DNA from 3 places in the Rahnella sp. R3(2024) genome. Region 3 is predicted to be linked to each of the others. Evidence: predicted binding sites of a transcription regulator. Region 3 holds the regulator's gene; each other region holds the start of a gene.

Region 1 (4,666 bases), 1.1 Mb from region 3:
TCGTGGCATCATCGAGTTTGTAGAAGCGGGCAAGGAAATAGAGGATCAGATAGGACACTGAAGGTCCGATGGTCAGCAGACCGATGATGCCGGTCGTTGCCAGCGCGGTTTGGGTTTCTGCACCAGCGTGATAACCGAACCAGCCGAGTGAGAACCCGACGAACGCCCCGGCAAAGGCCATCCCCAGTTTTAACGCGAACAGATTCCCTGAGAAAGAGAGGCCGGTGATCCGCCGCCCTGTTTTCCACTCACCATAATCCGCCGCATTGGCCATCATGTTCCATTTAAACGGCTGGTACATCTGGTGTAAAAAACCAATGATGAAATACAACGGGAAAATCACCGGCAGGAATTTCGGCGGTACGAAAAACATCACAACGCCCGTCAGAACCAGCAGCAGGTTGATATTTTTAAACATCGCCAGCGTGCTGAACCGTTTGGCAAAATACCCCGCCGCCATCGCCCCGAATATCGTGCCGACCACGCTGGTGGTAATAAATGTACTTTTCATCGCCGTACCGCTGACCAGACTCTGCCCCTTATCCAGCATCAGATACGTCGCGTAATACAACGTGGCGGAGCTGCGCATCACTCCGGCCATACTGGAGAAAAAGGTGATAATCGCGACAATACGCCACTGATCGTTCGACAGTAGATTTTTCAAATCACTCATCACCGATACCTGACGGGTATCCTCCGCCGTGATGCGTTCTTTGGTGAAACAAAAACAGAACACCAGCATACACACCGCAATCGCGCCCATCACCGCCATCGTCGCCTGATATCCGGCCTGCAGATTCTCTTTACCAAAATAATCCACCAGCCACAAAGTACCGACAGAAACCAGTAAACCCGCCAGTGAGGAAATCGTGAACCGGTAGGATTGTGCAGAAAGCCGGTCTTTATCATCCGTGGTAATCACCCCACCCAGCGCGCAGTAAGGAATATTGATAAAGGTGTAACACAGCATCAGCAGCGAATAAGTAATGTAGGCATAAAGCAGTTTTCCGGAATGACCAAAATCAGGCGTGGTGAACGTCATCACCGCCAGCACGGCATAAGGAATGGCGAACCAAATCAACCACGGGCGAAAATGCCCCCAGCGGGTTTTCACGCGGTCCGCAACAATACCGGTGAGCGGATCGCTGACGGCATCCAGAATGCGTGTGACCAGAAACATCACCCCGACCGCTGCCGCGGAAAGCCCGTAGATATCGGTATAAAAGTAGGTCAGAAACATCGTGACGGAGGAATAAACGATCCCGCAAGCGGCGTCTCCCATACCAAAACCAAGTTTTTCTATAACAGACAATTTCTTTACGGCTGCCATAATCTGACTCCACACCATGAGGTAGAATATCTTTCAGAATTGGTATGTTAACTTTTGGCAGGTGCGTTGAATTTAACCATATTTCACTTAGGGTTTATGAAATTTGCTTAATGCGAAGGGAGTCACAAAGGGGGCTGTCATGCACAAACAAAAAAGGCCACCGTCTCCGGCAGCCTTTTCTTTCTTCATGAATCGGAATTCAGAAGCCCGACTCAATCAATGACGTTTGCCGTCATCATCTTCGTCGATAAAATCTTCGTCTTCGCCTTCTTCACCTTCTTCGTCGTCGTCGCCTTCGAAGTAAGTGCCCCAACCGTCGTAGTTAACGCCGTTGGTTTCGGCCAGATTCATCAGTTGCTCAACCTGTGTGTCGATAAGCTCGGCATTCAGCGCCACTTCGCTAATCACGTCACAGCACATCATGACAGTACCGTCTTCAGCTTCCAGCTCTTCCGGGTCGGAAACTTCATAACCCAGTTTGAAAGCTTCTACGACCGCTTTCTCCAGAACTTCGAACTTTTCTGAAGATAAGTGGTGTTCAATGGTGTAAAGCGCGTCAGGATCGCTGCCATCGTCCAGCAGCTCTTCGATGATTAAGCGAGTTTCTTCACGTTGTTCTTCCAGCAATTCACGGTTTGCCATTTCTCAGTCCTCAATCAATTTGACGTTTGTACGCTATTTTCACACACCATAGAGCGCGCCTCCACTATTAAAGAGAAAGTTTTCTCTGCGGGGTTGTAATTGCATATTCATACATATAAATTGAATTTTAATTCAATCCGAAATGCTTACGCGCTATGGAGCGACATCATGAGTTTGTTGAGTAAACGTCATTTTCTCAGGTTACTGGATTTTACCCCGTCAGAGATTTCGTCCCTGCTGACACTCTCCGCTGAACTGAAAGCGGCAAAGAAAAATGGCACTGAGAAAGCCCGCCTGCAAGGCAAAAACATCGCGCTCATCTTCGAAAAAGACTCAACCCGCACACGATGCTCTTTCGAAGTTGCCGCATATGACCAGGGGGCAAAAGTCACTTATCTCGGCCCCAGTGGCAGCCAGATCGGCCATAAAGAATCGATGAAAGACACCGCCCGCGTACTGGGCCGCATGTACGACGGTATTCAGTATCGTGGCTATGGTCAGGATAAAGTGGAAACGCTGGCGGAATATTCCGGCGTGCCGGTATGGAATGGCTTAACCAATGAATTTCACCCGACACAGCTGCTGGCCGACCTGCTGACCATGCAGGAGCATCTGCCAAATCAGCCGCTCAAAGGGATGCGCCTGGCGTATCTGGGCGACACACGTAACAATATGGGCAACTCGTTGCTGGAAGCTGCCGCGCTGTGCGGGCTGGATCTACGCCTTGTGGCACCGTCAGTATGCTGGCCCGATGCCGAACTGGTCGCGACCTGTCAACATCTCGCAAATGAAAATGGCGGCACGATCACGCTCACCGAAGACATTGCCACCGGCGTAAAAGACGCGGATTTTCTCTATACCGACGTCTGGGTGTCGATGGGTGAACCGAAAGAGGCCTGGAAGGAGCGCATCAACCTGCTGCGCCCTTATCAGGTGAACAGCGCGATGCTGGCGCTGACCGGCAATCCTGACGTGAAATTCCTGCACTGTCTGCCTGCTTTCCACGATGATCAGACCACACTCGGCAAACAAATGGCCGAAGAATACGGTTTGCAGGGCGGTATGGAAGTCACTGACGACGTCTTTGAGTCCCGCCACAGCGTCGTGTTCGATCAGGCGGAAAACCGTCTGCACACCATCAAAGCCGTCATGGTTGCCACACTCGGTACAGAATAAATTCCACGGCATCATCCCGACTTTTTTGCGGATGATGCCGCCTTTTTCCTCCAGAATTCTCCGTTATCCCCCCTTTTGTCGCCACAGCCGGTCATTTTCAACTAACCTTTTTAAAGCGCTTTCGTTTTATCGCCTTTGTCAGAAAAACAGAAATGCAGTGAGAAGGAACCGATATGAGCTCAGTAAATCTTGAGTATGTCCTGCGGCTGGAAAGCCTGTTAAGCAGGATTTACCCCAGGGAACACATCGCCGATCTGCTGAAAAAGATTCTGCATCTCGCCAACAAATGGGATTACGGCAAACACCGCACCACCGGCTGGGTGGACGGTACGAATATTTATCTGATTACTTATGGCGACAATATCCGTCAGGGCGAGCAACCGCCGCTGGCGACGCTGAATCATTTTGCTAACACCTATTTGCGCGACATTATCAGCGACATCCATATTTTGCCGATGTACCCGTACAGCTCGGATGACGGCTTCAGCGTGATCGACTACCGGCGAATCGACGAAAATCTCGGAGGATGGTCTGACATTCACCACCTGTCAGAGAACTTTAATCTGATGTTCGACTGCGTGATTAATCACATCTCGCGTTCAAGCGACTGGATGAAAGGCTATCTGCACGACGATCCCTATTACAAAGGGTATTTCATCGACGCCAACCCTGAACTCGATTACAGCCGGGTTGTGCGCCCGCGCGCCTCGCCGCTGCTCTCTCCCTTTATCAAAGCCGACGGCACCGAGCTGTACCTGTGGACAACCTTCAGCGAAGATCAGGTGGACATTAATTTCAAAAATCCGCAGGTCCTGCTGGAAAGCATCGACGTGCTGCTGCAATACGCGGCCAGCGGCGGGCAGTCTATTCGCCTCGATGCCATCGGGTATATCTGGAAGGAAGCCGGAACCTCCTGTATTCACCTGCCACAGGCGCACAACATCATCAAAGTGTGGCGCACGATTCTGGATGAAGTGATCCCCGGCACGCGGCTGATTACCGAAACCAACGTTCCGCATCACGAAAACATCAGTTATTTCGGTGAAGGCGATGAGGCGCACATGGTGTATCAGTTCCCGCTGCCGCCGCTGACGCTGCATGCATTTTTACGCGAAGACACCACCACACTCACCCGCTGGGCACAAAGCCTGAATGCCGAAGCACGCTACCCTGACACCACGTATTTCAACTTCCTCGCCAGCCACGACGGGATCGGCCTGCGCCCGACAGAAACCTTTCTCAGCGATGAAGAACGCAAATACATGGCGCAGGAAACGCTGCGCAAAGAGGGGCGCGTCTCCTACAAAGACAACGGCGACGGCACCCATTCCCCTTATGAGCTGAATATCAATTACCTGAGCGCACTGACCGAACCGGAAGATAGCGTCGAAATGAAAGCGCGCAAGTTCCTGGCGGCGCAGGCGCTGTTGTTGTCGTTCATCGGCGTTCCGGCGATTTATATCCACAGCCTGCTGGGCAGCGAAAACGATCTCGACGGCATGCATCAGTCCGGGATCA
Region 2 (4,666 bases), 400 kb from region 3:
TGATGCCGTACTGGCTCAGGTTACGGGTATCAGCACCTGAACGCAGCCATTGCTGGACGGCCTGGAAAGTGGGGTTATTTCTGCCATATAAGGAAGAAGAGGCAATTTGTACCGCGGCGACCTGATTGGAGTAATCCAGGGCATTGACGGGTTTGCCTGTCGCATTCGGCTCATTGACGTATTCAAGCGCGTTATCCAGCCGCCCGTCTTTATACTGCTGACCCCGGTCGGTCGGGCGCGAGGAACAACCTGCAAGCACCGCAACAACCAAACCACCCAGCAGAAATTTACTCCAACGTCCTTTCATTATTGCCGCGCTCTCTTACTTTCATGGGAATTGACTGGCGAAACGATAACAAACGGCCTATCAGAAAGGAATTGCAATAGCCGAAAAAAGTGCCCTCGGCCAAATTGGGAAGCAATAGAGGAATTTATGCCTAAAAAGTCAGCAACCAGGTGGTTTATTTGAATAAATCCAAATAAAGGGTTGCGCGAAATCTCATGGGGAGTATAGTTCGCCTCCATCGGACGCGGGGTGGAGCAGCCTGGTAGCTCGTCGGGCTCATAACCCGAAGGTCGTCGGTTCAAATCCGGCCCCCGCAACCAATTCGATTCGCAGGCAATAAAATGCCCGATTGAATTGAACGATGAAGTAAAGAAGTAAGAAGTGCTACGGACGCGGGGTGGAGCAGCCTGGTAGCTCGTCGGGCTCATAACCCGAAGGTCGTCGGTTCAAATCCGGCCCCCGCAACCAATTCGAGACTTATGCTTATTACGCTGAGTTCGAATAATGTGAAGAAGTAAATGCAGTATTAAGTAGTGACGGACGCGGGGTGGAGCAGCCTGGTAGCTCGTCGGGCTCATAACCCGAAGGTCGTCGGTTCAAATCCGGCCCCCGCAACCAACTACTAAAACAATCAGTCAGACGTAAACATCAGGCACCTTAACGGGTGTTTTTTTGTATCTGAAGATTGAGTTAACAGCGCACCAGCCCCGACATTTTTCCTCGCATTATCCTTAATATCCAATTCATTGCAGGCACTCAGCCATTGGCGAAATGCGCCTTAATCCCCTCCAGTATTGATTCTGCAACCTGCTGCTGAAAATGCGCGGTGCGCAGTTTTTTCTCTTCATTGATGTTACTGATAAACGCAGTTTCCACCAGAATCGATGGAATATCTGGCGCTTTCAGTACCGCAAAACCGGCCTGATCCACTTTGTTTTTATGCAGCGGGTTAATCTTGCCCATTCGTGTCAGTACTTCTTTGCCAAATTTCAGGCTGTCGTTGATTGTCGCGGTCTGCACCAAATCGAACATCGTATGGTCGAGATACTTATCGCCACTTTTACTGACACCCCCTATCTGATCGGATTCATTCTGAGTCTGCGCCAGAAAACGTGCTGCTGAGCTGGTCGCGCCCTTGGTCGACAGAGCAAAAACGGATGAACCTTTGGCGGCACGGCTGGTAAAAGCATCAGCATGGATGGAAATAAACAAATCAGCCCGCAACTTTCGCGCCTTGGCGACCCGCACTTTCAGCGGAATAAACACGTCTTCATTACGGGTCATGTAGGCTTTCATGTTCTTTTCACGGGCGATCAGTTTTTGTAAACGACGTGCGATCTGTAAGACAACGTCTTTTTCACGGGTCTTATACTTGCCGATTGCGCCGGGGTCTTCACCGCCATGACCGGGATCCAACATAATGACCAGAGGGCGGCTGTGCCCTGCCTGCCCGTCTTTCGCCGTTTCCGGCGGCAATGTTCTGGCCACGTCCCCGCGGTTGTAATCTTCCAGTAATGCCAGCAGCGGATCATCTTCAGCGCTGACCGCCCCCTCTTCAGGGTACAAATCAACCACCAGACGATTGTGGAACTCTGCGACCGGTTTGAGTGTAAACACATGGGGATTGATGGGGCGCCTGAGCTCAAGCACCATGCGTACCGTTTGGGCATCAAACTGCCCTACCCGCGCCTGGCGAATGTACGGGTCGGTTTGCTGAACTTTTTCGCCCAAACCTTTGAGCACACTATTCAGTTGTACACCTTCAATATCCACAACCACACGCGCAGGTGAACTCAGCAGAAACTGCTTATACTTCAGAGGAGTGCTGGATTCCAGAGTGATGCGGGTGTATGTCGAGGAAGGCCATATGCGCACGGCGATAACCTGTGAACTGGCGGCAAACCCCACTTTACTCACACTGAGCATCCAGGAAGCCGCTACGGTCTGAAGAAGTCGTCGTCTTCCGGGGTTGTGGTTATCGTCAGTCATGCAATCTCAAACAGGTTACAAAAATCAAAAGTGATGATAAAAAACTCAGTTTGGGAATTTTAACTAATCCTTCCCTGCATGTCATTCCTTAACATTATTTTGATAAATCAATTTGTTGAGTGTTTGTAATCGTTGTTAATAGAAAAACAGAGATTTCTTACTTGCCACACAGCCTCAAAAGAATAAAAATACAAAAATTACGAATAAAAATTCAAATGAGGTTTTGCCGTGAAGGAACGTAGCACTGAATTGGTCCAGGGATTTCGCCACTCCGTTCCCTACATAAATGCTCACCGTGGCAAAACATTCGTTGTCATGCTCGGTGGTGAAGCCATTGAACATGAGAACTTCAGCAACATCGTCAATGATATCGGGCTGTTACATAGCTTAGGTATCCGGCTGGTGGTGGTGTATGGTGCCCGTCCGCAAATCGATGAGAATCTGGCAGAGCATCACTGCGAGCCGATTTATCATAAAAATATTCGTGTTACCGATGCCCGTACACTCGAGCTGGTGAAGCAGGCTGCGGGGTTGTTACAGCTGGATATCACCGCCCGCCTGTCGATGAGCCTGAATAATACTCCGCTGCAGGGTGCGCACATCAATGTTGTTTCCGGTAACTTTATTATCGCGCAACCCCTGGGCGTAGATGACGGTATCGACTATTGCCACAGTGGCCGTATCCGTCGCATCGATGAAGAGGCCGTTCACCGCCAGCTCGACAGCAATGCCATCGTGCTGATGGGGCCGGTAGCCGTATCCGTTACCGGAGAAAGTTTTAACCTGACGTCTGAAGAAGTGGCGACGCAACTGGCCATCAAGCTGAAAGCCGAAAAGATGATCGGTTTCTGCTCGTCGCAGGGCGTGATTAATGAGGAAGGGAATATCATTTCTGAGTTGTTCCCGAACGATGCGCAGCAACGCATTGATAAGATGGAAGCCAGCGGCGATTACCTTTCGGGAACAGTGCGTTTCCTGCGTGGCGCGGTTAAAGCCTGCCGCAGCGGTGTGCGTCGCAGCCACCTGATCAGCTATCAGGAAGACGGTGCGCTGATTCAGGAACTGTTCTCGCGTGACGGTATCGGTACCCAAATTGTGATGGAGAGTGCGGAGCAGGTACGCCGTGCAACGATCAACGATATCGGCGGGATCCTCGAGCTTATCCGCCCGCTTGAACAACAAGGTATTTTGGTTCGTCGCTCCCGCGAGCAGCTAGAGATGGAAATCGATAAATTCACGATTATTGAAAGGGATAACCTGACCATTGCCTGTGCGGCGCTGTATCCGTTCCACGATGAAGGTATCGGGGAAATGGCCTGCGTGGCAGTTCATCCTGATTACCGCAGTTCGTCACGCGGTGAAATGTTGTTGCAGCGGGTGGCCAGTCAGGCAAAACAAATGGGGCTGAACCGCCTGTTCGTGCTGACGACCCGCAGCATTCACTGGTTCCAGGAACGCGGCTTCAAACCGGCTGAAGTTGATGTTCTGCCGATTCAAAAGCAGGAAATGTACAACTATCAGCGCCGGTCGAAGATCTTAATTTCCGAACTGTAAGCGCTCTGGTGCACATACTAAAAAGGGCGCAAATGCGCCCTTTTTAGTTTCCCCGCTCACTAATCTCACATTAATGTGAAGTCTGAGATTTCAGGGTTTGCTGCAGTGTCGAGGTGTCGGCATAGGTTTTGAACCCTTCCGGCGCCGCATACTGCGGCGTCTTACTGTCATTGCCGGAAACTTGCGACAACATCGCCAGTCCGTCCTGTTTAATCACTGCCTGATGGAAGTAGTCCGCCAGCTGCGTCTGCGTCAGCCCCGCAATGACTCGAATGACGTTGGTGCGCGTATCAAACTGCGCATTCCCACGGCTGAAATCATTGCCCAGGCGGTCTGACTCTTCATCCAGCGTTTGCGGACGCTGCTGCATTTCATTCACCAGACCCTGTTTGTACTGAACAAACTCGGCATCTTTCATTTCCCGCAAACGCTTCTCAGCCTGTGGGTAAAAGGCCAGGTACCGCTGATACAAATAGTCCGGTTGCTTACTGTTACTTTGCAGCAGGAAACCAATACCCCACTGTTTGCCAACAGGAATGGGGAAGGCGAACACCGCGTAACCCAGTTGCTCCTGGGTGCGCAGCTGGCTATAGAACCATGGCTGGATGATTTGCCCGAGCAATGCGCTGTAGCCCATGCTCTGAATTTCATCATAACCTGTTGGCACATACACGGCGGCCAGCGCCGAGTCAGAACTGCTGCCCGTCCGCTGAATATTGGCTTTCAACGGCTCCGTGACGACGGCCTGCGTTCCACGCCACCACTGTGTGCCGTGCGCCCCCAGCTTCTGCATAATCTGCAGGGACATGGCTTTCACCTGATCCCCGGTCATATTCC
Region 3 (4,666 bases):
ATCCATATCGCCAGGGGATCCTGATGCGACGTATAAACATACTCTGCCGAGTGCTCATTCATCGCCAGACTGGCGACGGTATTACCTGGCAGACTGTCTATGTGATATTCAACCGCACGCCCCTGTACACCTCGCCTCCTTCGCTTTATCCAGCATAACCTGCGCGCCATTCCGTGCACGCCTTGTGTCGAAGTCGGAAGCCCTTCTTTACCGGTCAACTCCTTTGCTGCAAACCACTCTTTTTTCATAACGTTCCTTGTCTTTCTCATTCAAACCAATAAGAAAGTTGCTGTTATAAATCCATGTGAATAATGACGATGCTTTCCTGACACGGGCGACGTTTATTTTAGAGAAGATATTAACGCCACCACTTAAGGAAAACGTCTATTTAACGGAAAGAAGATATTCAATTTTTCGAAATGAGTCCACTGCTGCTTTAAAAGTTTCCATGAATTATCTTTATCAACAAACCATGAATATGCTTAAAGGAAGTTTTTTAGAAAGAAGCATTACAATGTTGAAAGAAAAACATCAACACCATTAAAATATAAATAAAAAACAAATACTTAAGATAAAAATCAATAATTAAATATCATTCAACTATAATAAATTAACTACTCAAAACATTTAATTATTATTTTTATAAATGCTAAAGATCAAAAAACACGCATACCGATAACGCATCCACTTTAATCAATTTCAACTTTGCACGTGATACATCATGAAAATAGACATGAATCACAAAAAGCAACATGAATTTACTTGTTTGTTTAAATCACAATAAGAATGTATTTTTCTAAATGAAAGCAATGAGGGTTTTTAAGAAACATAGATTTAAATGATCGTAAATAAATCAAACCCTCGTTAAATGTATAAGTGCGATAAATATGCCCGCGGAATAAAATTAAACAAATAAGGAAGCCATCATGAATACAAGGAACGAAGACTGGCATCAGGCCGATATTATTGCTGCACTCAGAAAGAAAGGAACCACCCTGGCGGCAGTATCGCGCTCTGCAGGTTTGAGCTCTTCCACCTTATCAAACGCTCTGACACGGCCATGGCCCAAGGGCGAATTGCTCATCGCGAATGCGCTGGGGCTACATCCTTCAATCATCTGGCCAAGCCGCTATTTCGACGCCAGGACTTTTCAGATCATTGAACGCCGTTGCCGCACACCCAATGCTGCGCAAGAGTAAATCCGAGGGGAGATAAAAGAAAAAAACCGCCGGGATAAGCCGGCGGTTATCTATAAAGAGACGCAATCAGTGATTAATAAACTGTTCGCCGAGTTCGATATCCTTGTGCAGGATCTCCAGCATCGATTCCAGTGACTGCTGTTCAAATGCGCTCAGTTTACCGATGTCCAGCAATTCGGTGATCCCGTTTTTGCCAAGCAAAACAGGCTGTGCGAAAAAGCGAGCATACTCACCATTGCCTTCGACATACGCACATTCCACAACGTTGCTTTCACCCTGCATAGCTCGCAGTAATGAAAGTCCGAAACGCGCAGCCGCCTGCCCCATCGACAGCGTTGCCGATCCACCACCCGCTTTTGCTTCTACCACTTCAGTGCCTGCGTTTTGAATGCGCTTGGTGAGTGAAGTGATTTCACTTTCGCTGAACGTCACACCAGGTACCTGAGAGAGCAGCGGCAGAATGGTGACACCAGAATGTCCACCGATCACCGGCACTTCAATGTCTTCCGGTTGCTTACCTTTTAACTCCGCAACGAATGTATTAGAACGGATCGCATCCAGCGTTGTGATGCCAAAAAGTTTGTTTTTGTCATAGACGCCGGCTTTTTTCAGCACTTCTGCCGCAATAGCAACCGTCGTGTTGACCGGGTTGGTGATGATGCCAATGCAGGCTTTCGGACAGGTTTTCGCCACTTGCTGAATAAGATTACGAACGATACCCGCGTTAACATTAAACAGATCTGAGCGATCCATCCCTGGTTTTCGCGCCACACCCGCTGAAATCAGGACAATATCTGCGCCTTCCAAAGCAGGTGTGGCATCTTCGCCACAGAAGCCTTTGATTTTCACAGCGGTAGGGATATGACTGAGATCGACAGCAACGCCCGGCGTCACCGGTGCGATATCATATAATGAGAGTTCGGAACCGGAAGGTAGCTGGGTCTTTAGCAGAAGCGCGAGGGCCTGACCGATACCGCCCGCAGCACCGAGAACTGCAACTTTCATCCTATACTCCTTTTTTATCATTAACTTATAAGTGTCGTGGAATTATTTTGGTTGTGACCTTAATCACTTACGCTGTTAAAAACAATCGCTCACCTGCAGAGAATCTGAGGTTGGTCGTTTAGAAAGTAAAAAAATACACCTAAGCGCCCTTATCCGGTCTTTTATGACTTTTATCGGAAAGCTACCCCTTAAAAGTAGCACCGCAAAAGACGTCAGGTTAATAAATGGTTAAATTTGGTTCATTGTGTGAGCTGAATCGAAATCGGTTGAGTCCAACTTCCTGCGAAAGGCTTACTCAAAATTCACAATTTCGGCATATTCATGAAAAACCCACTAACGCGACACCCGTCACATTCCTTGCAGAACGGTGAGTTCTGGATTGTCCATGTCTTGCGTTGTTGCATAAAAATGCAATTATCTGCATAATCAGCCAAACATTGATCAAGAGACCAGGGTGCAAAATGCGTAATCCTGCCAAACAGGAAGATTTAATCAAAGCCTTCAAAGCATTACTGAAGGAAGAGAAATTCAGTTCTCAGGGCGAAATTGTCGTCGCACTCCAGGAGGAGGGCTTCGAAAACATCAACCAGTCCAAAGTCTCACGGATGCTGACCAAGTTCGGTGCGGTGCGTACGCGCAACGCGAAAATGGAAATGGTGTACTGCCTGCCCGCTGAAATCGGTGTGCCAACAACGACCAGTCCACTTAAGAACCTGGTACTGGACATCGATCACAATGAAGCCATGGTGGTCATCCGCACCAGTCCGGGGGCAGCACAGTTGATCGCCCGCCTGCTTGATTCACTCGGAAAATCAGAGGGTATCCTCGGAACTATCGCGGGTGATGATACGATTTTCATTACGCCTGCCCGCAGTTTCAGCGTTAAACAACTGCACGATGCGATCCTGAGTTTGTTCGAACAAGAGTTATAAGCCGCCTCAATAGTACAAGGGTGTAAGCGCCCTTTCTGTGCAGGGGGTCAGAAGAACAGAATTTCTGACCTCAGGCCAGCCTCTTTACCCTTCCTTTATATTGCTCACATTTCAAATGCCGCACAAAAATACCGGTTTTCTACCATTAACGGGTACAAGGCGCATGCCCTCTTCTGTTAACGCCGGTCACAACAGGCTCATTTCCGTCACATAAATATTTCAATGATGTGATTCACACCAAAAATAAGCACAGATAATCAAATTCATTCAATCTATTGATTTTACTAAAAATCAACACCAATTGAACAATTTATAGACGTTTTTTATTACTTTCCGTTATTAAAAACACCAATAGGACACACATAACCACTCAAATAACTATTAGCAAACTATTAATATTTTGAGTGACTAGATGTATACTCATTTCCGTGGTGTGAGACACCAGTTGTTGGAACACATAATAAAATCGACGAGGTCAAATCATGAACGTTAAAACTACAATCGCAACATTAAGCATTCTCTCTGCTCTGTCATTTGGTGCATTTGCAGCACAACCTGTTAGTCAGGAACAAGCTGCCAATCTGCAGGCGAAAGGGATGATCAGCGTCAGCGGCGTTGCCGGTGCACCTTCTGATATCCGCCAGGCACTGTCTGACAAAGCTGATGCAAAAGGCGCTAAAGCTTTCCGCGTTATTGAAGTGCGTCAGGAAGGTAACTACCACGCAACCGCAGAAATCTACCAGTAACTTTCCGGTAGCCATCGCGAAGGGGCCTGAATAAATCAGGCCCGTGAATAAACAGATTTATCACTGCCCGTTTTACGTTCCCGCACGCTTTAAGCGCCCTGAACTGCAGTTAACAGCCCTGATAAATCTACATTTGAATCGACGTTGCTCTCTCAAATTGCATCAACGTCAGTGAAATCAGGAAATTATCATGAAAATCATCACTACTATCGCCGCTCTTAGTCTGTTGTCTGCTGTGTCTTTCGGTGCGTCTGCCGCGCAACTGATCACGAATCAGCAAGCAGAAAATCTGCAACCTATGGGCGTGATCAGCGTGAGCGGAGTGAATGGTGCACCAACCGATATTCGCCAGGAGCTGTCTGACAAAGCTGATGCCAAAGGCGCTAAATCTTATCGTGTGATCGAAGCCCATAATGAAGGTGCTTATCACGCGACAGCAGAAATCTATCAGTAAGATCTTCTGTACGTTACCCAGAAATAAAGCCACTGCTTGAGTATTTATATGAATTAGCGTTACCGGGTTTCAACAGCCACAGATCGTCTCAATAAAACGATGCTGTTGAGGCTGGGAGAGAGCTGACACTGCCACTGCCGTGCTCTCTTGCTAACGATACCCTCGTCGTCCTGTCCGACGACACCCTTTGGCTCCCACGCTTTTTTTGGGAGCTTTTTTTTGTCTGTTGATAAGCCATTGCCCGGAATAAAGACAAAAAAAAGCACAGCAGATGCTGTGCTTTGAGGCCGTTGAGGAAGACATTATGGCTGCTGTGTAAGGCTCGCTTTT

What was found. The regulator ArgR, encoded in region 3, controls arginine synthesis, uptake and breakdown. The targets are predictions, from matches to a motif close to ANTGAATAAAAATACANT.
Positions count from the first base shown of each region.
Region 1: argF (ornithine carbamoyltransferase) is a predicted target of ArgR. The motif match lies at 2,092-2,109, and genes of this name have one in related genera.
Region 2: argA (amino-acid N-acetyltransferase) is a predicted target of ArgR. The motif match lies at 2,453-2,470, and genes of this name have one in related genera.

Region 1 covers NZ_JBHGBU010000001.1:2,687,593-2,692,258, reverse strand. Annotated here, with positions in the region: gene ABSH60_RS12230 (glycoside-pentoside-hexuronide (GPH):cation symporter) at 1-1,330, opposite strand, end outside; gene rraB (ribonuclease E inhibitor RraB) at 1,547-1,972, opposite strand; gene argF (ornithine carbamoyltransferase) at 2,141-3,148, shown strand; gene ABSH60_RS12215 (sugar phosphorylase) at 3,322-4,666, shown strand, end outside.
Region 2 covers NZ_JBHGBU010000001.1:1,227,271-1,231,936, forward strand. Annotated here, with positions in the region: gene mltA (murein transglycosylase A) at 1-307, opposite strand, end outside; tRNA gene ABSH60_RS05455 (tRNA-Met) at 530-606, shown strand; tRNA gene ABSH60_RS05460 (tRNA-Met) at 678-754, shown strand; tRNA gene ABSH60_RS05465 (tRNA-Met) at 828-904, shown strand; gene amiC (N-acetylmuramoyl-L-alanine amidase AmiC) at 1,043-2,275, opposite strand; gene argA (amino-acid N-acetyltransferase) at 2,504-3,829, shown strand; gene ptrA (pitrilysin) at 3,900-4,666, opposite strand, start outside.
Region 3 covers NZ_JBHGBU010000001.1:1,631,977-1,636,642, forward strand. Annotated here, with positions in the region: gene ABSH60_RS07320 (DNA-binding protein) at 1-248, opposite strand, end outside; gene ABSH60_RS07325 (helix-turn-helix transcriptional regulator) at 927-1,199, shown strand; gene mdh (malate dehydrogenase) at 1,266-2,204, opposite strand; gene argR (transcriptional regulator ArgR) at 2,666-3,136, shown strand; gene yhcN (peroxide/acid stress response protein YhcN) at 3,619-3,882, shown strand; gene yhcN (peroxide/acid stress response protein YhcN) at 4,073-4,336, shown strand; gene mpl (UDP-N-acetylmuramate:L-alanyl-gamma-D-glutamyl-meso-diaminopimelate ligase) at 4,639-4,666, opposite strand, start outside.